One region of the Streptomyces sp. NPDC015242 genome, then DNA from elsewhere that is predicted to be linked to it. Evidence: riboswitches for the same ligand, from Rfam matches in the RefSeq annotation. Region 1 holds a riboswitch; each other region holds the start of a gene.
The links. A riboswitch is a leader RNA that binds a small molecule or an ion and turns the genes downstream of it on or off. The one in region 1 is predicted to bind thiamine pyrophosphate.

Region 1 (5,339 bases):
GACGTGTCCCCTATCCGAAGGCGGGACGCTCCGGATCCAGCGCGGCCATGCCCTCCGCCGGCGACGACGCCTCCGCGAAATGCCGCCGCGGGATCCGGCCCGCGCGGTGGGCCAGCCGCCCCGCCTCCACGGCATGCCGCATGGCGTCGGCCATCAGCACCGGCTCCTGCGCCCGCGTCACCGCCGAGGCGAGCATCACACCCGCGCACCCCAGCTCCATCGCCAGGGCCGCGTCCGAGGCCGTCCCCGCCCCCGCGTCCAGGATCACCGGCACGCGCGCCTGCTCGACGATCAGCCGGAAGTTGTGCGGGTTGCGGATGCCGAGCCCGGAGCCGATGGGCGAGCCGAGCGGCATGACCGCCGCGCAGCCCACGTCCTCCAGCCTGCGGGCCAGCACGGGGTCGTCGTTGGTGTACGGCAGCACCGTGAAGCCGTCGTCGACCAGCGTCTCGGCCGCCTCCAGCAGCTCGATCGGGTCCGGCAGCAGCGTGCGCTCGTCGGCGATGACCTCCAGCTTGATCAGGTCGGTGCCGAGGGCCTCGCGCGCGAGGCGGGCCGTGAGGACGGCCTCGCCGGCGGTGAAGCAGCCCGCGGTGTTGGGCAGCACCCGGATGCCGAGCCGGTCGAGGACGGACAGCACCGAGCCGTGCACCGAGGGGTTCACGCGGCGCATCGCGACCGTCGTCAGCTCCGTCCCGGACGCCACCAGCGACCGCTCCAGGACGTCGAGGCTGGGCGCTCCGCCCGTGCCCATGATCAGACGGGAGGTGAGGGACAGGTCCCCGAGGACGAACGGGTCGTCGGCCATGGTCAGCCTCCTTGGACGGCGGTCAGGACTTCCACGCGGTCTCCCTCGGCGAGGGGCGTGGACGGCCACTGGGCGCGCGGGACGACGGTCTCGTTGAGGGCGGCGGCCACTCCCGAGGGCGATGCGGTGAGCGACTTCACGACGGTGTCGAGAGCCGTGCCGGGCCGGACGTCCCGGGGCTCGCCGTTGACGGAGATGTTCATGCGGGCTGCTCCGTGAGTGCGGTGGCGGTACTGAAGCGCCGGGGGGTGAAGGGGCGGGCCTCCTCGGGGAGTTCACCCGTGGTCAGGGCGTGCGCCAGGGCGTCGCCGGTCACCGGAGTGAGCAGGACGCCGTTGCGGTGGTGCCCGGTGGCCAGCAGCAGGCCGTCCAGGCCGGCCGGGCCGAGCAGGGGCGCGTTGTCGGGGGAGCCGGGGCGCAGCCCGGCGCGGGTCTCGGTGAGCGGCAGCTCGGTGATGCCCGGGACCAGCTCGTGGGCGTCGCGCAGCAGTTCGTAGACGCCGCCCGCGGTGACGGTGGTGTCCCAGCCCAGTTCCTCGCTGGTCGCCCCGACGACCAGCTCGCCGCTCTCGCGCGGCACCAGGTAGACATGGCTGCCGCGCACCACCGCGCGCACGGTCCGGCTGAGGAACGGCCCGTGCCGCCGCGGCATGGTCAGCCGCAGGACCTGCCCCTTCACGGGCCGTACGGGCGGCAGGACCTCCTGCGGGATCCCGGCCAGGCGTCCGCTCAGACTGCCCCCGGCCAGCACCACCTGCCCGGCGCCCAGCCCGGTCCCGTCGGCCGTGACGGCGCCCGTGGCCCGCTCACCGGTCACGGTGAGCCGCTCGGCCCACACCCGGTGGAAGACCACACCGGCCTGTTCACAGGCGGCGACCAGCGCCCCGGCCAGCCGCCGGGGGTCGATCTGGTGATCGCCGTCCACGCGCAGGCCCCCGCGCACGCCCGGCGCGAGCATCGGCTCCAGACGCCGGCACTCACGCCCCGACAGCCACTGGGAGTCCAGCCCCGACTGCTCCTGCAGGGCGTGCAGCTCGCGCAGATGGGCCCGGTCGTCGGCGTCCAGGGCGACGGCGAGGGTGCCGCAGCGGCGGTAGCCGAGGTCGTGGCCGGTCAGCTCGGTGAGCTCGGCCGCGAAGTCCGGGTAGCGCCGGGCGGAGGCCAGGTTCAGGCCGAGCAGGGTCTGCTCGCCGTAGTGCAGCTCCGTGACGGCGGCCAGCATGCCGGCCGCCACCTGCGCGGCCCCGCCGCCCGGCTCGGGGTCCACCACCGCCGTGGCGAGACCGCGCTGCGCGGCACGCCAGGCCGTGACCAGCCCGATGATCCCGCCCCCGATGACGAGGACGTCTGAGGTTCGCGTGCGCGACATGGGCGTCCAGCCCCTCCCTTCGCCGGCATGACCCGGATCAGGTTCGTACGGTCGGAGGCCGCCAGCCTCCCTCTCAGCCCGGTGCGTCCGGGCTCCCGCGAGTGCTCTGCGCGGACCACCCTAGCCGGACGCCGCGGGGGGCGGTAAGGGAGCCTCCGTGCGCAACCGGCCGCGGCGGCGTCGTACACGGCCCGTTTCCGGGTATGCGCAAGGACGGACCCGGGCGGCGGGACGGGCGCTGTGGAGCAGGTCACGGCGCAGGGGCACTGACTGACGGAATGTCAGTTGACTATGGTGATCAGGTGAGCGAGCAGACGCAGGAACCAGGGTCGTCCGGGCCGGCGCGCGTGGTCGTGGCGGGCGCGGGGATGGCCGGTGTGCAGACCGCGGTCGCGCTGCGCGAGCGGGGCTTTCCCGGCACGGTGCTGCTGATCGGCGCCGAGCCCCACCAGCCCTACGACCGGCCGCCGCTGTCCAAGGCCGTCCTGCTCGGCAAGTCCGAGGGCTCCGCCTTCGACGTCGACTTCGAGGCCCTCGGTATCGAACTGCGGCTCGGCTGCGAGGTGATGGGCGTGCGCCCCGCCGAGCACGAACTGGACACCGAGGACGGGCCCGTGCCCTACGACGTCCTGGTCCTGGCCACCGGCGCCGAACCGGTCCGGCTGCCCGGCACGGAGGGCGTGCCCGGCGTGCACCTGCTGCGCACCCTGGACGACGCCGAGCGGCTGCGGCCGGTGCTCGCCCGCCAGCACGACATCGTGGTCGTCGGCGCGGGCTGGATCGGCGCGGAGTTCGCCACCGCCGCGCGTGAGGCGGGCTGCGCGGTCACGGTCGTGGAGGCCGCGGAACGGCCGCTGGCCGGAGCGCTGCCCGCCGAGGTCGCCGCCCCGATGACCGGCTGGTACGCCGACGCGGGCGTGGAACTGCGCACACACGCGCGCGTGGAGCGCGTCGAGCCCGGAGCGGTGGTGCTCCGGGACGGTACGCGGCTGCCCGCGGGCGCGGTCGTGGTCGGCATCGGCGCGCGCCCGGCGACGTCCTGGCTGGCCGGTTCCGGGATCCGGCTCGGCGACCACGGCGAGGTCCTGGCCGACGAGCACCTGCGCACCTCCCGGCCGGACGTGTACGCCGTCGGCGACTGCGCCTCCTTCCCCTCGGGGCGGTACGGCGAGCGCCTGCTGGTGCACCACTGGGACAACGCGCTCCAGGGACCCCGCACGGTCGCCGCGAACATCGTCGGCCGCGCCACGGGTGAGACATCGGCCGTCTACGATCCCGTCCCGTACTTCTGGTCCGAGCAGTTCGGGCGGTTCGTGCAGTACGCCGGTCACCACGCGGACGCCGACACCACCCTGTGGCGCGGCGACCCGTCCGGCCCGGCCTGGACGGTGTGCTGGCTGCGCGGCGGGCGGATGGTCGCGCTGCTGGCGGTGGGCCGGCCCCGGGATCTGGCGCAGGGCCGCCGGCTGATCGAGTCGGGCGCGCCGATGAACCCGGTGCTGCTGGCGGACCCGGCACGGCCGATGAAGGCGGCCGTGGCGTAGGGCCCGCGAGCCGGTGCGGCCGCCCGGGTGGACCGGGCCGACTTCCGACTGTCGGTGGCGGATGGCAGGCTGGTTCCGTGACCGAGATTGACGCAAAGATCGATGCTCTCGTCCCAGCCTGGCTCACCCTCCCCGACATCGCCGAACAGTTCGGCGTCGAGGTGACGCGCGTGCGGCAGCTGGTCAAGGAGGGCCAGCTCATCGCCGTGCGCCGCGGTGAGAACCGCGCGCTGCACGTCCCCGCGGACTTCATCGACGGGGACAAGGTCGTCAAGGGCCTGTCCGGGACCCTGACGCTCCTGCGGGACGACGGCTTCACGGTCGAAGAGATGCTGGAGTGGCTGTTCACCCCCGACCCCTCCCTGCCCGGCACCCCGGCGCAGGCCCTCCGCGAGAATCGCGGCACGGAGGTGAAGCGCCGCGCCCAGGCGCTCGCGGTCTGACCCGACCCCGACCGAACAACCGTCCGGCACCGCGTGAGCGGGGCCGGACCCGAACAACGCCCGCGTGGGGCCGTGGCCCGTGGGGTCACGGCCAGGGGCGGGCTCGCGCCCGTGCGGGGCCGCCCGTGCGGGGCCGCGCGGGCACGGCCGTCCGGCCGCCGCCGGCCGAGGGGGGCGTAGGGTGCCCGAGGCGTCGTGGCGGACCGGACCTTCCCGCACCGCACACGCACGCACCCGTACGGCACCGACGTACCGCGGGCGCACCCGCGGCACCGACCTCCAGGGGGACGCACCCATGCCCGGCACCGCCGCCACCACCGCCCGCGACCGGCTCGCCGACGCCCGGCTGTACCTGTGCACCGACGCGCGCAGGCGGCAGGGCGATCTCCCGGAGTTCCTGGACGCCGTGCTGGCCGGCGGCGTCGACATCGTGCAGCTGCGGGACAAGGGCATGGAGGCCGCCGAGGAGCTGGAGCACCTGGCGGTCTTCGCCGACGCCTGCGCCCGGCACGGCAAGCTGCTCGCGGTCAACGACCGCGCGGACGTCGCCCACGCCGCCCGCTCCGACGTGCTCCATCTCGGCCAGGGCGACCTGCCGGTCCCCGCGGCCCGCGCGATCCTCGGCGACGACGTCCTGATCGGCCGCTCCACCCACGCCGAGTCCGAGGCCGCGGCGGCCGCCGCGCAGGACGGCGTGGACTACTTCTGCACCGGCCCGTGCTGGCCCACCCCCACCAAGCCGGGCCGCCACGCCCCCGGCCTGGACCTGGTCCGGTACACCGCCGCCCTCGGCACCGACCGCCCCTGGTTCGCCATCGGCGGCATCGACCTGACCACGCTCGGCCAGGTCCTGGAGGCGGGTGCCCGGCGCGTCGTCGTGGTACGGGCGATCACCGAGGCCGACGACCCGGGCGCGGCGGCGGCCGAGTTCGCGAAGCGGCTGCGGGAGCGGTAGCCCGCCCTGCGGTGTCCGGGCCTTCCGGAGAGGACTGTCCGGGCCGGGCCGTCGGTCGGGACCGTCCGGGCGGGACTGTCCGGGCGGGACTGTCCAAGGGGTGGACAACAGACGGACAACAAATGGACAAAGAGGGCAAAACCCCTCGGTCGGTTGGGGGAGCGACCGCCCCTGGCTAACCTGCCGGTATGGCCCTCGGCACCGCATCCATCAGGTCGGA
Region 2 (5,339 bases), on a different contig from region 1:
AGCCCGTGGATGAGACCGGTGTTGTCGTCGGTGTTGCCGGTGAGCGCGGCCCAGTCGATGAACACCGAACCGAGGACGCCGATCAGCAGCAGCGACACCAGGGTGCCGAGCACCGCCACGGATGTCCGGGCGGACAGACCGTGACACAGGTACAGGGCGATGAGCATGATGGCGCTGGCGCCGACCACCGCCACGACCAGCGGGTTCGAACCCTGCAGGATCGCGGGCAGGATGAAGAAGTTCAGCACCAGGAAGCTGATGGCCAGTGAGACCAGCGCCATGACACCCTTCAGCCGCCCGACGACCACGACGGCGACCGCGAAGATGCCGGCGAGCAGCGCCAGGGGCATCCGCCGGTTCACGTCCGTGACGGAGTACTGCAGGTCCCTGGGCGCGGACGGCTCGTAGGCGACCACGACCTCCTGGCCCTCGTGCAACTGGCGGGACTGGTCGGGCTGGACGATCTCGGTGAACGTGCGGCCCTTGTCCTTGCCGCTGTCGACCCGGATCGTCGCCCGCTTACAGGTGCCGTTCTCCTGCTGCACCGCGGAGGAGCCTTCGGCGGTGGACGTGTCACCGGTCGGCGGGACGCCCGAGGCGCCCGCCTCCTTGCAGCTGACCTCCACGACCTCGGTGACCGTCGCCTGCTGGGTCTGCCGGTCGAAACCGACGCCGGTGCGCTCGTGCGCCGGGGCGCCGCCCGGCCACAGCACGGCCAGACCGACCAGTACCGCCACGCCGAACGGGATCAGGACCGCCGCGATGACCTTGCGCAGATGCGCCGAGACGGGCGTGGCCGGACCGTGACTGTGTGAGTGGCCGTGTCCACCGCCGGGAGCGGACCCGTGGCCGTGCCCGTGGCCGTCCCCTCCACCGGAGTCGTTCCCGGCACCTCCTCCGGGGCCCTGACCGCCCCCTCCGGAGCCGGGGCCGTGACCGCTGGGGCCCTGACCGCCGCCTCCGGGTCCGGCGCCCTGGCCGGGGGAGCCGGAACCGTATCCGCCTCCGGGGCCGTACTCGCCACGGGAGCCGTACTCGCCTCCGGGGCCGTACTCGCCTGCCGCCCGGTGTCCGCCCTCGGAGCCGTATCCGCCACCGCGGGAGGCGGGGTTCCGGCGACCGTCCTCACCCGGTGCGTAGCCGCCGCTTGCACCCGGTCCGTATCCCTCACGGAACCCGTCACCCGGACGCGGGGCGTAGCCGCCGCCCGTACCGGCTCCGTAGCCGGCCGAAGGGCCGGGCGCCTGCTGAGGGCCGGGCTCGCCACCGCCCGCACCCGCGCGCGCACTCGCACCGGGTCCGTACCCACGGTCCTGCCCCCGGGCAGGACCGTTCCCGGCTCCGGCGGTGGTCTCTCTGCCGCCACCAGGGCCGTCGCCGTGTCCGGCGCCGGATCCGCGGGGCGGTTCGGGCGGGGGGTACGGGGGGCGCTGTGTCGTGGTCACCGCCCGATCATCGCAAGAACGACGGGGGCCCTCTGTTCACCGCGCCAAGATTGCCGCTAGCGTGGAGGCACCTTTTTGTACACGCGGGAGCTCGGAGCACCGGGCTGAGAGGGCGCTGACCTCCGTCCCAGCGATGTTTCACATGAAACATCACCGATGTCGAGTGATGTTTCACACGGAACGTCGGCAGACGGAAGCCGCTGCGTCGACCGCCGAACCTGTTACCGGGTAATGCCGGCGTAGGGAGTAGGTCTCATGACCAACAAGGACGCACGCACGCCTGCCTCCGTTCAGGACGGACAGTCCGAGGAGGCCGGGAAGTCCATCGGCTGGCACAAGGCGTACGTCGAGGGCACCCGCCCCGACCTGCGCGTGCCGGTCCGTCAGGTGCATCTCACCAACGGGCAGTCCGTCACGCTGTACGACACATCAGGCCCGTACACCGATCCGCTCGTCGAGACCGACGTCCGCAGGGGCCTGCCGCCGCTGCGCGAGAACTGGATCATCGCCCGCGGCGACACCGAGGAGTACGCGGGCCGCCCCGTCCGCCCCGAGGACGACGGCATCAAGCACACCTCGCCCCGCGGGGGTCTGCGCAACCTCGACGCCGTCTTCCCCGGACGGCCGCGCCAGCCGCGCCGCAGCCGGGACGGCAAGGCCGTCACCCAGCTCGCGTACGCCCGGCGCGGCGAGATCACGCCCGAGATGGAGTACGTGGCCATCCGGGAGAACGTGGCGCCCGAAGTCGTGCGCGACGAGATCGCGGCGGGCCGGGCGGTGCTCCCGGCCAACGTCAACCACCCCGAGATCGAGCCGATGATCATCGGCAAGCGGTTCCTGGTGAAGGTCAACGCCAACATCGGCAACTCGGCCGTGACGTCCTCCATCGAGGAGGAGGTCGAGAAGATGACCTGGGCGACCCGCTGGGGCGCCGACACGGTCATGGACCTGTCCACCGGCCGCAACATCCACACCACGCGCGAGTGGGTGCTGCGCAACTCCCCCGTCCCCATCGGGACCGTGCCGCTCTACCAGGCCCTGGAGAAGGTCGACGGCCGGGCCGAGGAACTGACCTGGGAGATCTACAAGGACACGGTCATCGAACAGGCCGAGCAGGGCGTGGACTACATGACGGTCCACGCAGGCGTGCGCCTGGCGTACGTACCGCTGACGGCGAACCGCAAGACCGGCATCGTCTCCCGCGGCGGCTCGATCATGGCCGCGTGGTGCCTCGCCCACCACAAGGAGTCGTTCCTCTACGAGAACTTCGAGGAGCTCTGCGAGATCCTCGCCGCGTACGACGTCACGTACTCCTTGGGCGACGGCCTGCGCCCCGGCTCGATCGCGGACGCCAACGACGAGGCTCAGTTCGCGGAGTTGAGGACGCTCGGGGAACTCAACCGGATAGCGAAGCGTTTCGGCGTACAGACCATGATCGAGGGCCCGGGCCATGTCCCGATGCACAAGATCAAGGAGAACATCGACCTTCAGCAGGAGATCTGCGATGAAGCTCCGTTCTATACGCTCGGCCCGCTGACCACGGACGTCGCCCCGGCGTACGACCACATCACGTCCGGCATCGGTGCCGCGATGATCGCCTGGTGGGGCACGGCGATGCTGTGCTACGTCACGCCCAAGGAGCACCTGGGCCTGCCGAACCGCGACGACGTCAAGACCGGCGTCATCACCTACAAGATCGCCGCGCACGCGGCCGACCTGGCCAAGGGACACCCGGGCGCGCAGGAGTGGGACGACGCGCTGTCCGACGCCCGCTTCGAGTTCCGGTGGGAGGACCAGTTCAACCTGGCCCTCGACCCGGACACGGCGCGGGAGTTCCACGACGAGACCCTGCCGGCGGAGCCCGCCAAGACGGCCCACTTCTGCTCGATGTGCGGCCCGAAGTTCTGCAGCATGAAGATCTCCCAGGACATCCGCCGCGAGCACGGCGGCAGCCGGGCCGAGATCGAGGAGGGCATGGCGCAGAAGTCGAAGGAGTTCGCGGCGAGCGGGAACCGGGTTTATCTGCCGCTGGCTGATTAGTCGGAGCCGGGTGGGACGGCCCGCGGCTCGTGCAGTCGTGGGCCGTTCTGTCCGCTGGAAGGCACTGACCTGCCTACGTGCTTTCGCAGAGCTCCTGTCGACGGGGCCGGACGACGACGTCGGTCCGATGGTCGTGGATCGCGGCGATTCCTATGCCGATTTCTGGATTTCGGCGCCATCTAGTCGCCGGTTCCCAGATAGAGCCTCGCCAGATGGGGCAGCCGCTGATGCATTTCACGCGCGTCGTCGAAGTCGAAGTCTCCCCCCATGTCTTCTGCATCGGTGTCCTGATGAGCAACTGGCTGGTACCTGGCCCAAGCCTCGTAGAAGGCATCCGGGTTTCCCGTAAGGCGTTCGAATGCGCCGACGGCGGCGTAGTTCACTTCCTCGTAGAACAGTGCCTCGTCGCGGTGGGCGCTCGCGGCTGCGATGACAGTGGGGTGCTCGGCGAGGTTGTCCGGATCGAGAGCCGTACGCTCGTACCAGCCTTGGCCCAGCGCGATCACTCCTGCTCGGAAGTCCATGAAGCTGTCGTCGGAGCAGCCGCCGCCGATGAGGTACGCCGCCGCCCAGACGTCCCAGCGGTACAGAGCGTCGTGTACCTCATCGAACCGTTCGGCGTACTCCAGGACCTCCTGCGGAGGGTTACCGGCGAGCAGTTCCACCAGGGCCTCATGGAAGGGCACGTCAGAGCTGGCGGCCGACGAACGCGCGGACTCGATGATGTTCCAGAACCGGTCAGTCTTCATGGTGGTGCACTGTGCCAGCCGCGTACGACAACCGGGCGGCGCGATTCCGGTCTGGACTTGTCCAGCATGAAGAGACATCCGCCGCGAGCACGGCGGCAGCCGGGCCGAGATCGAGGAGGGCATGGCGCAGAAGTCGAAGGAGTTCGCGGCGAGCGGGAACCGCGTGTACCTGCCGATCGCGGACTGACCGGCCGACGGCCGCCGACCGGGTCTCGACTGCGCCAGGGTTGGGACTCGGCTGCACGGCGCCGGCCTGCCCGGGTGCTCGGCTTGCGCTCCCTGAGCTCGCCCTGCAGGGGGAGCGCAAGCCGGCGGCTGCTGGGCCGCAGCACCCCCGGCCGGACAGCACCGATCGGCTACTCCGGCTGGTGTTCCGGCCCTCCGAAGTCCGGGCTCGTGTAGTCCGGGCTGCTGAAGCTCGGCCGCGAGCCGCGGCCGCCGTCGTCCGGACTGGTGAAACCCGGGCGGTCGTAGCCGAGGTGCGGCATGCGGCTGACCGGGGCGGGCGTCGACGTGGGGTGCAGCGCGGCGGCCGCGCCCGGGTCGGCGAGCGCCTCCCGCAGGAAGGGCAGGATGCCGCGCTCCAGCAGGGCCGCCCGCCAGGCCTCTCTGGCCCGCTCCACCTCCCTGCGCAGTTCGCCGTAGGGACCGGCGTCGGCCGTCGGCTTGTTGCGCAGCGCGGTGAGCAGCAGCCCCACCGCGGCGACCAGGATCGCCACCGCGGTCACGGCGCCGAAGACCCAGCCCGTGGTGAGCATGGTCCGGGCGAACCCCTGCTGCGGATCGAGCATCTGCAGGAGGTAGCCGACGAGCAGGAAGATCGCCGCTGCGGTTCCGGCCAGGACGGGCGCGAGGACGGCGACGACGGCGACGGCGCCCGCACCGGCGGTCTCGGCGGCGACCTCCCCCACGGTGGCGGCGAGGCCGGATCCGCCCGTGCCGGGTTCGCCGGAACCGGACTCCCGCACGGACGGTGAGCTCGCCGGGGCCGGCCGGCGGAGTTCGTCGCGGACCTTGACGTAGTGCGCGTACTCGGCCGACGCGGCGGCCGTGATGAGCGCGGTGGCGTTCAGCGCCATGGTGCGCAGTTGTTCGGAGTTGAGCC
Region 3 (5,339 bases), on a different contig from region 1:
TCACGGCGAGCACGGTGGTGCCCAGTCTCCCGAACAGTTCCTTCAGTTCGACGACCAGCCGCTCCCGCAGCGAGCGGTCGAGCTGGCCCAGCGGCTCGTCCAGCATCAGCAGCCGGGGACTGGGCGCCAGGGCCCGGGCCAGCGCCACCCGCTGCTGCTCCCCGCCGGACAGCGCGGCGACGGCCCGGCGCCCCGCACCCGGCAGCCCGACGAGCTCCAGCAACTCCCGGACGCGTTCGCCCTGTTCCCGCTTGGACGCCCCGTGCATGCGCAGGCCGAAGGCGACGTTCCCGCCCACGTCCCGCTGCGGGAAGAGCTGGTGGTCCTGGAACATCAGCCCCACGCCCCGCCGGTGCGCGGGCACGCCGGCCTGGTCACGCCCGTCGAGCAGGACCCGGCCGGAGTCCAGTGGCTGCAACCCGGCCACCACCCGCAGCAGCGTCGACTTGCCGCTGCCGCTCGGCCCGAGCACGCACACGATCTCGTGCTCGGCGACCTCGAGACCGACGGCGTCCAGCGCGGCCCGGCCACCGAAACGGACCGTCGCGCCCTCCAGGCTCAGCAGCATCTAGAACTCCCCCGTCCGGTCCGTGCGCAGCCGCTCCAGCACCAGCAGCGCCACCGCGCACACCACCATCAGAATCGTCGACAGGGCCATCGCCTGCCCGTAGTTGAGCTCCCCGGGCCGTCCCAGCAGCCGGGCCACCGCCACCGGCAGCGTCGGGTTGTCGGGCCGCGCGATGAACACCGTCGCCCCGAACTCCCCGAGCGACACCGCGAAGGCGAACCCGGCCGCGATCAGCAGCGCCCGCCGCACCAGCGGCAGGTCCACCTCCCGCCACACCCGCCAGGGCGAGGCCCCGAGCACCGCGGCCGCCTCCCGCAGCCGGGTGTCCACGGCCCGCAGCACGGGCAGCATGGTCCGCACCACGAACGGCACCCCGACCAGCGCCTGCGCGAGCGGCACCAGGATCCACGAGGAGCGCAGATCCAGCGGCGGCTCGTCGAGGGCGATCAGGAAGCCGAACCCGACGGTCACCGCCGACACCCCGAGCGGCAGCATCAGCAGCGCGTCGAAGCCGCGCACGAACCGCCCGGCGTCCCGCCGGGTCAGCGCGACGGCGGCCAGCCCGCCGATCACCACGGCGATGAGCGTGGCGGCGACCGCGTACGACAGGGAGTTGCCGATCGCCTCGATCGGCGGGACCAGGAACACTCCCCCGTCCTCCCGGGTCAGCGCCCGGTAGTAGCCGAGGCCGGGCGCGTCCAGGGACCGCTGCACCAGCACGGCGAGCGGCAGCAGGAGCAGGACGGCGACGGTGGCGAGGACCCCGCCCAGCAGCGCCCACTGCCCGGCGCCGCGCGGCCGGCGCGCGGTCACGGACGGGTCCACCAGCCGCAGCGCGGTCTCGCGCCGCCGTACGGTCCAGGCGTGCAGGGCGAGGATCGCGCCCACCGCGCCGAACTGGATCAGCGTCAGCACGGCCGCCGTGGACAGGTCGAAGATCTCGGAGGTCTGCCGGTAGATCTCCACCTCCAAGGTGGAGAAGGTGGGCCCGCCGAGGATCTGGACGACCCCGAAGGAGGTGAAGGTGAACAGGAAAACCATGAGCGCGGCGGCCGCCACGGCCGGGGCGAGGGCCGGCAGGGTGACCTGCCGCCAGGCTCGCGCACGGGACGCGCCGAGCATCCGCGCGGCCTCTTCCTGCCGCGGGTCCAGCTGCGCCCAGAGCCCGCCGACGGTCCGCACGACGACCGCGTAGTTGAAGAAGACGTGGGCGAGCAGGATCGCCCACACGGTGGTGTCCAGCCGTACGCCCCACAGCTCGTCGAGCAGCCCCCCGCGCCCGACCAGCGCCAGGAACGCCGTGCCGACGACGACCGTGGGCAGCACGAACGGCACGGTGACGACCGCCCGCAGCACCTGCTTGCCGGGGAACTCCAGGCGCGCGAAGACGTACGCGCCGGGGAGCGCGAGCAGCAGGGTGAGCGCGGTGGAGACGAGCGCCTGCCAGGTGGTGAACCACAGGACGTGCCGCACGTCGGACTGTGCGAGCACCTCCGCGATCCGCCCGGGGTGCCACACCCCGTCGGCCTTCAGACCGCGCGCGACGATCGCGGCGACGGGGTAGGCGAAGAAGACCGCGAAGAACGCGACGGGCACGGCCAGCAGACCGAGCCGCGCCGCCGCGCCCCGCGTGCGGCCGGTCACTTGAGGACGAGCGAGGTCCACGACTTGACCCACTGGTCACGGCGGTCGGCGATCTTCGCCGGGTCCATGGTCTCCGGGGCCTTCGCCTGCGGCCCGTACTTCCCGAACTCCGGCGGCACCTGGGCATCCTCCGTCACCGGGTAGACGAACATGTTGAGCGGCATGTCCTCCTGGAACCGCTTGCCGACCAGGAAGTCGAGCAGGGCCTTGCCGCCCTCGGCGTTGCGGGCGTTGCTCAGCAGACCGGCGTACTCGACCTGCCGGAAGCAGGTGCCCTCGGCCACCCCGGTCGGGGCGGTGCCAGGCCTGGGGTCGGCGAAGAGGACCTCGGCGGGCGGCGAGGAGGCGTACGACACGACGAGCGGCCGGTCGCCCTTGGCCTTCCTGCCGCCGGCGGAGCCGGAGAACTCCTCGTTGTAGGCCTGCTCCCAACCGTCGACGACCTTCACGCCGTTGGCCTTGAGCTTCAGCCAGTAGCCCTCCCAGCCGTCGTCCCCGTACCGTGCGACGGTGCCGAGCAGGAAGCCGAGGCCGGGCGAGGACGCGGAGGCGTTCTCGGTGACCAGCAGGTTCTTGTACGCGGGCTTGGCCAGGTCGTCGAAGCTGCGCGGCGGTTCCAGGTCGCGGTCGGCGAAGTACTTCTTGTCGTAGTTGACGCAGATGTCGCCGGTGTCGACGGGCGTGACACGGTGCCGCTCCGGATCGGCCCGGTACTCGGCCTTGATCCGCTCCGAGCCCTTCGCCCGGTACGGCTGGAACAGGCCGTTGTCGAGGGCGCGGGACAGCAGGGTGTTGTCGACGCCGAAGAAGACGTCGCCCTGCGGGTTGTCCTTGGTCAGGATGGCCTTGTTCACGGCCTGCCCGGCGTCGCCGTCCTCGAGGACGCGGACCTTGTAGCCGGACTGCTTCTCGAACGCCGCGATCACGTCCTTGGACGCGGCCCACGAGTCGTGGCTGACGAGCGTCACGGTCTTGGAGTCGCCGGAGGCCTCGTCGCCGCCGGACGAGCCGCACGCGGCGAGCGTGCCGGCCATGCCGAGTCCGACGACCGTCGCCGTCAGCCGCTTGATGGTGTGGATCACTGGATTCCTCCTGGAGTGACCAGGAGAAGACGCGGCCCCGCCCGGGACGTCCGAGGTCCCGGGCAGGGCGCAACAGCTCGAGTGATGACCGATCTCCCTACCCAGAATGACCTGGGCCAGGTTCGGAGGGTCTGCGGCCGTGCCGCACTCTCAGCGCTGTGGCGCTCCCCTGTCGGAATATGAAGGTGTGGGTACGGCGATCAGACTACCGTTCGGTGGCCGCGAGCTGACCACACGCCCCGTCGATCTCCTGACCACGGGTGTCCCGGATCGTCACCGGCACACCGTGCGCGGCGATGGCCTCCACGAACGCCTTCTCGTCCTCCGGCCGCGAGGCCGTCCACTTCGACCCCGGCGTCGGGTTGAGCGGGATGAGGTTGACGTGCACGGGACGGCCCTTGAGCATCCGGCCGAGCCGGTCGCCGCGCCAGGCCTGGTCGTTGATGTCCCGGATGAGGGCGTACTCGATGGACAGCCGGCGCCCGGACTTGGCGCTGTACTCGAAGCCGGCGTCCAGCACCTCGCGCACCTTCCAGCGCGTGTTCACCGGCACGAGGGTGTCGCGCAGCTCGTCGTCCGGGGCGTGCAGCGAGATGGCGAGGCGGCACTTGAAGCCCTCGTCGGCGAACCGGTGGATGGCCGGGACGAGCCCGACCGTCGAGACGGTGATGCCGCGCTGCGAGAGCCCCAGCCCGTCGGGCTCGGGGTCGGTGAGCCGCCGGATGGACCCGATGACCCGGTTGTAGTTGGCGAGCGGCTCGCCCATGCCCATGAAGACGATGTTGCTGAGCCGCGCGGGACCGCCGGGCACCTCGCCGTCCCTGAGGGCGCGCATCCCGTCCACGATCTGGTGCACGATCTCGGCGGTGGACAGGTTCCGGTCGAGACCCGCCTGCCCCGTCGCGCAGAACGGGCAGTTCATCCCGCATCCGGCCTGCGAGCTGATGCACATGGTCACCCGGTCCGGGTAGCGCATCAGCACGGACTCGACGAGCGTCCCGTCGAACAGCCGCCACAGGGTCTTGCGCGTGGTGCCCTGGTCGGTCGACAGGTGCCGCACGACGGTCATCAGCTCGGGCAGCAGCGCTTCCCGCAGCCGCTCGCGGGACCCGGCCGGGATGTCGGTCCACTGCTCCGGATCGTGCGCGTACCGCGCGAAGTAGTGCTGCGAGAGCTGCTTGGCGCGAAACGGCTTCTCCCCGGCAGCAGCGACGGCCTCCTTGCGCTCGGCAGGAGTGAGATCGGCGAGATGCCGCGGCGGCTTCTTGGCTCCGCGCGGGGCTACGAAAGTGAGTTCTCCGGGCTTAGGCATGGCTGTACCAGTGTCGCAGATCAAATCGGGTGACCCGCGGCATCGGGCGCCCCGGCCTATCCGCCCGCGTGCTCCAGCCGCTCCTTCAGCAGCCGCTCATTGCGCGGCAGCTCCTTGCGGACCTGGGGACGGACGACGAGCGGGACCAGGGCCTTTCCGACGCCGTGGCCCTCGAAGTCGACGGCGATCGTGACGTGGGAGCGGCGGCCCTCGTCGAACGGCTCGACCTCGCCGTGCACCCGGGCGCGGACCGGGCCGTCGACCCCGCGCATGCCCCAGCTGTGCGGCGGGTCGTACTCGGTGACCTCCATGGTCATCGGCATGACACGACGGCCGACGTGCCGGGTGACGCGGACCCGGGTGCCGACGCCGACGGGCCCTTCGTCGAGGCGCTCCGCGGACACGGCGCTCAGCTGCCACTCCGGCATCTTCTCGGTGTTCGTGACGTAGTCGTAGACGTCCTCGGGACGGCAGTCGACGTCGACGGTTTCCTTGATGGCGGACACGATGGCCTCCTCGGGGAGGGATATCTGCATCGTCCCACCCGGGGCCCTCGGCGGCACCCGCGGAAACGGCGGCGAGCCCCCGCCCGGGACCGGGCAGGAGCTCGCCTCACGTGTACCGGTCGGCTCAGCCGGAGCCGACGAAGAGGACCAGCAGCAGCCAGACGACCGGAGCCGTCGGCAGCAGCGAGTCGAGCCGGTCCATGATGCCGCCGTGCCCCGGCAGCAGC

Region 2: linked by a shared signal. The riboswitch ahead of thiC (phosphomethylpyrimidine synthase ThiC) and the one ahead of thiO (glycine oxidase ThiO) in region 1 are both predicted to bind thiamine pyrophosphate.
Region 3: linked by a shared signal. The riboswitch ahead of ACF07N_RS05865 (thiamine ABC transporter substrate binding subunit) and the one ahead of thiO (glycine oxidase ThiO) in region 1 are both predicted to bind thiamine pyrophosphate.

The regions. Positions count from the first base shown of each region.
Region 1 is NZ_JBIBUF010000009.1:19,235-24,573, forward strand. It holds gene ACF07N_RS28155 (thiazole synthase) at 11-808, opposite strand; gene thiS (sulfur carrier protein ThiS) at 811-1,011, opposite strand; gene thiO (glycine oxidase ThiO) at 1,008-2,177, opposite strand; TPP riboswitch at 2,175-2,286, opposite strand; gene ACF07N_RS28170 (NAD(P)/FAD-dependent oxidoreductase) at 2,480-3,721, shown strand; gene ACF07N_RS28175 (Rv2175c family DNA-binding protein) at 3,799-4,164, shown strand; gene thiE (thiamine phosphate synthase) at 4,460-5,119, shown strand; gene metF (methylenetetrahydrofolate reductase [NAD(P)H]) at 5,308-5,339, shown strand, end outside.
Region 2 is NZ_JBIBUF010000004.1:192,718-198,056, reverse strand. It holds gene ACF07N_RS15515 (YibE/F family protein) at 1-737, opposite strand, end outside; TPP riboswitch at 1,519-1,708, shown strand; gene thiC (phosphomethylpyrimidine synthase ThiC) at 1,701-3,485, shown strand; gene ACF07N_RS15505 (DUF4240 domain-containing protein) at 3,665-4,234, opposite strand; partial or broken gene ACF07N_RS15500 (thiamine biosynthesis protein ThiC) at 4,305-4,421, shown strand; gene ACF07N_RS15495 (hypothetical protein) at 4,591-5,339, opposite strand, start outside.
Region 3 is NZ_JBIBUF010000002.1:93,703-99,041, forward strand. It holds gene ACF07N_RS05855 (ABC transporter ATP-binding protein) at 1-568, opposite strand, end outside; gene ACF07N_RS05860 (ABC transporter permease) at 569-2,233, opposite strand; gene ACF07N_RS05865 (thiamine ABC transporter substrate binding subunit) at 2,209-3,246, opposite strand; TPP riboswitch at 3,371-3,475, opposite strand; gene rlmN (23S rRNA (adenine(2503)-C(2))-methyltransferase RlmN) at 3,500-4,606, opposite strand; gene ACF07N_RS05875 (SRPBCC family protein) at 4,663-5,112, opposite strand; gene ACF07N_RS05880 (phosphatidate cytidylyltransferase) at 5,237-5,339, opposite strand, start outside.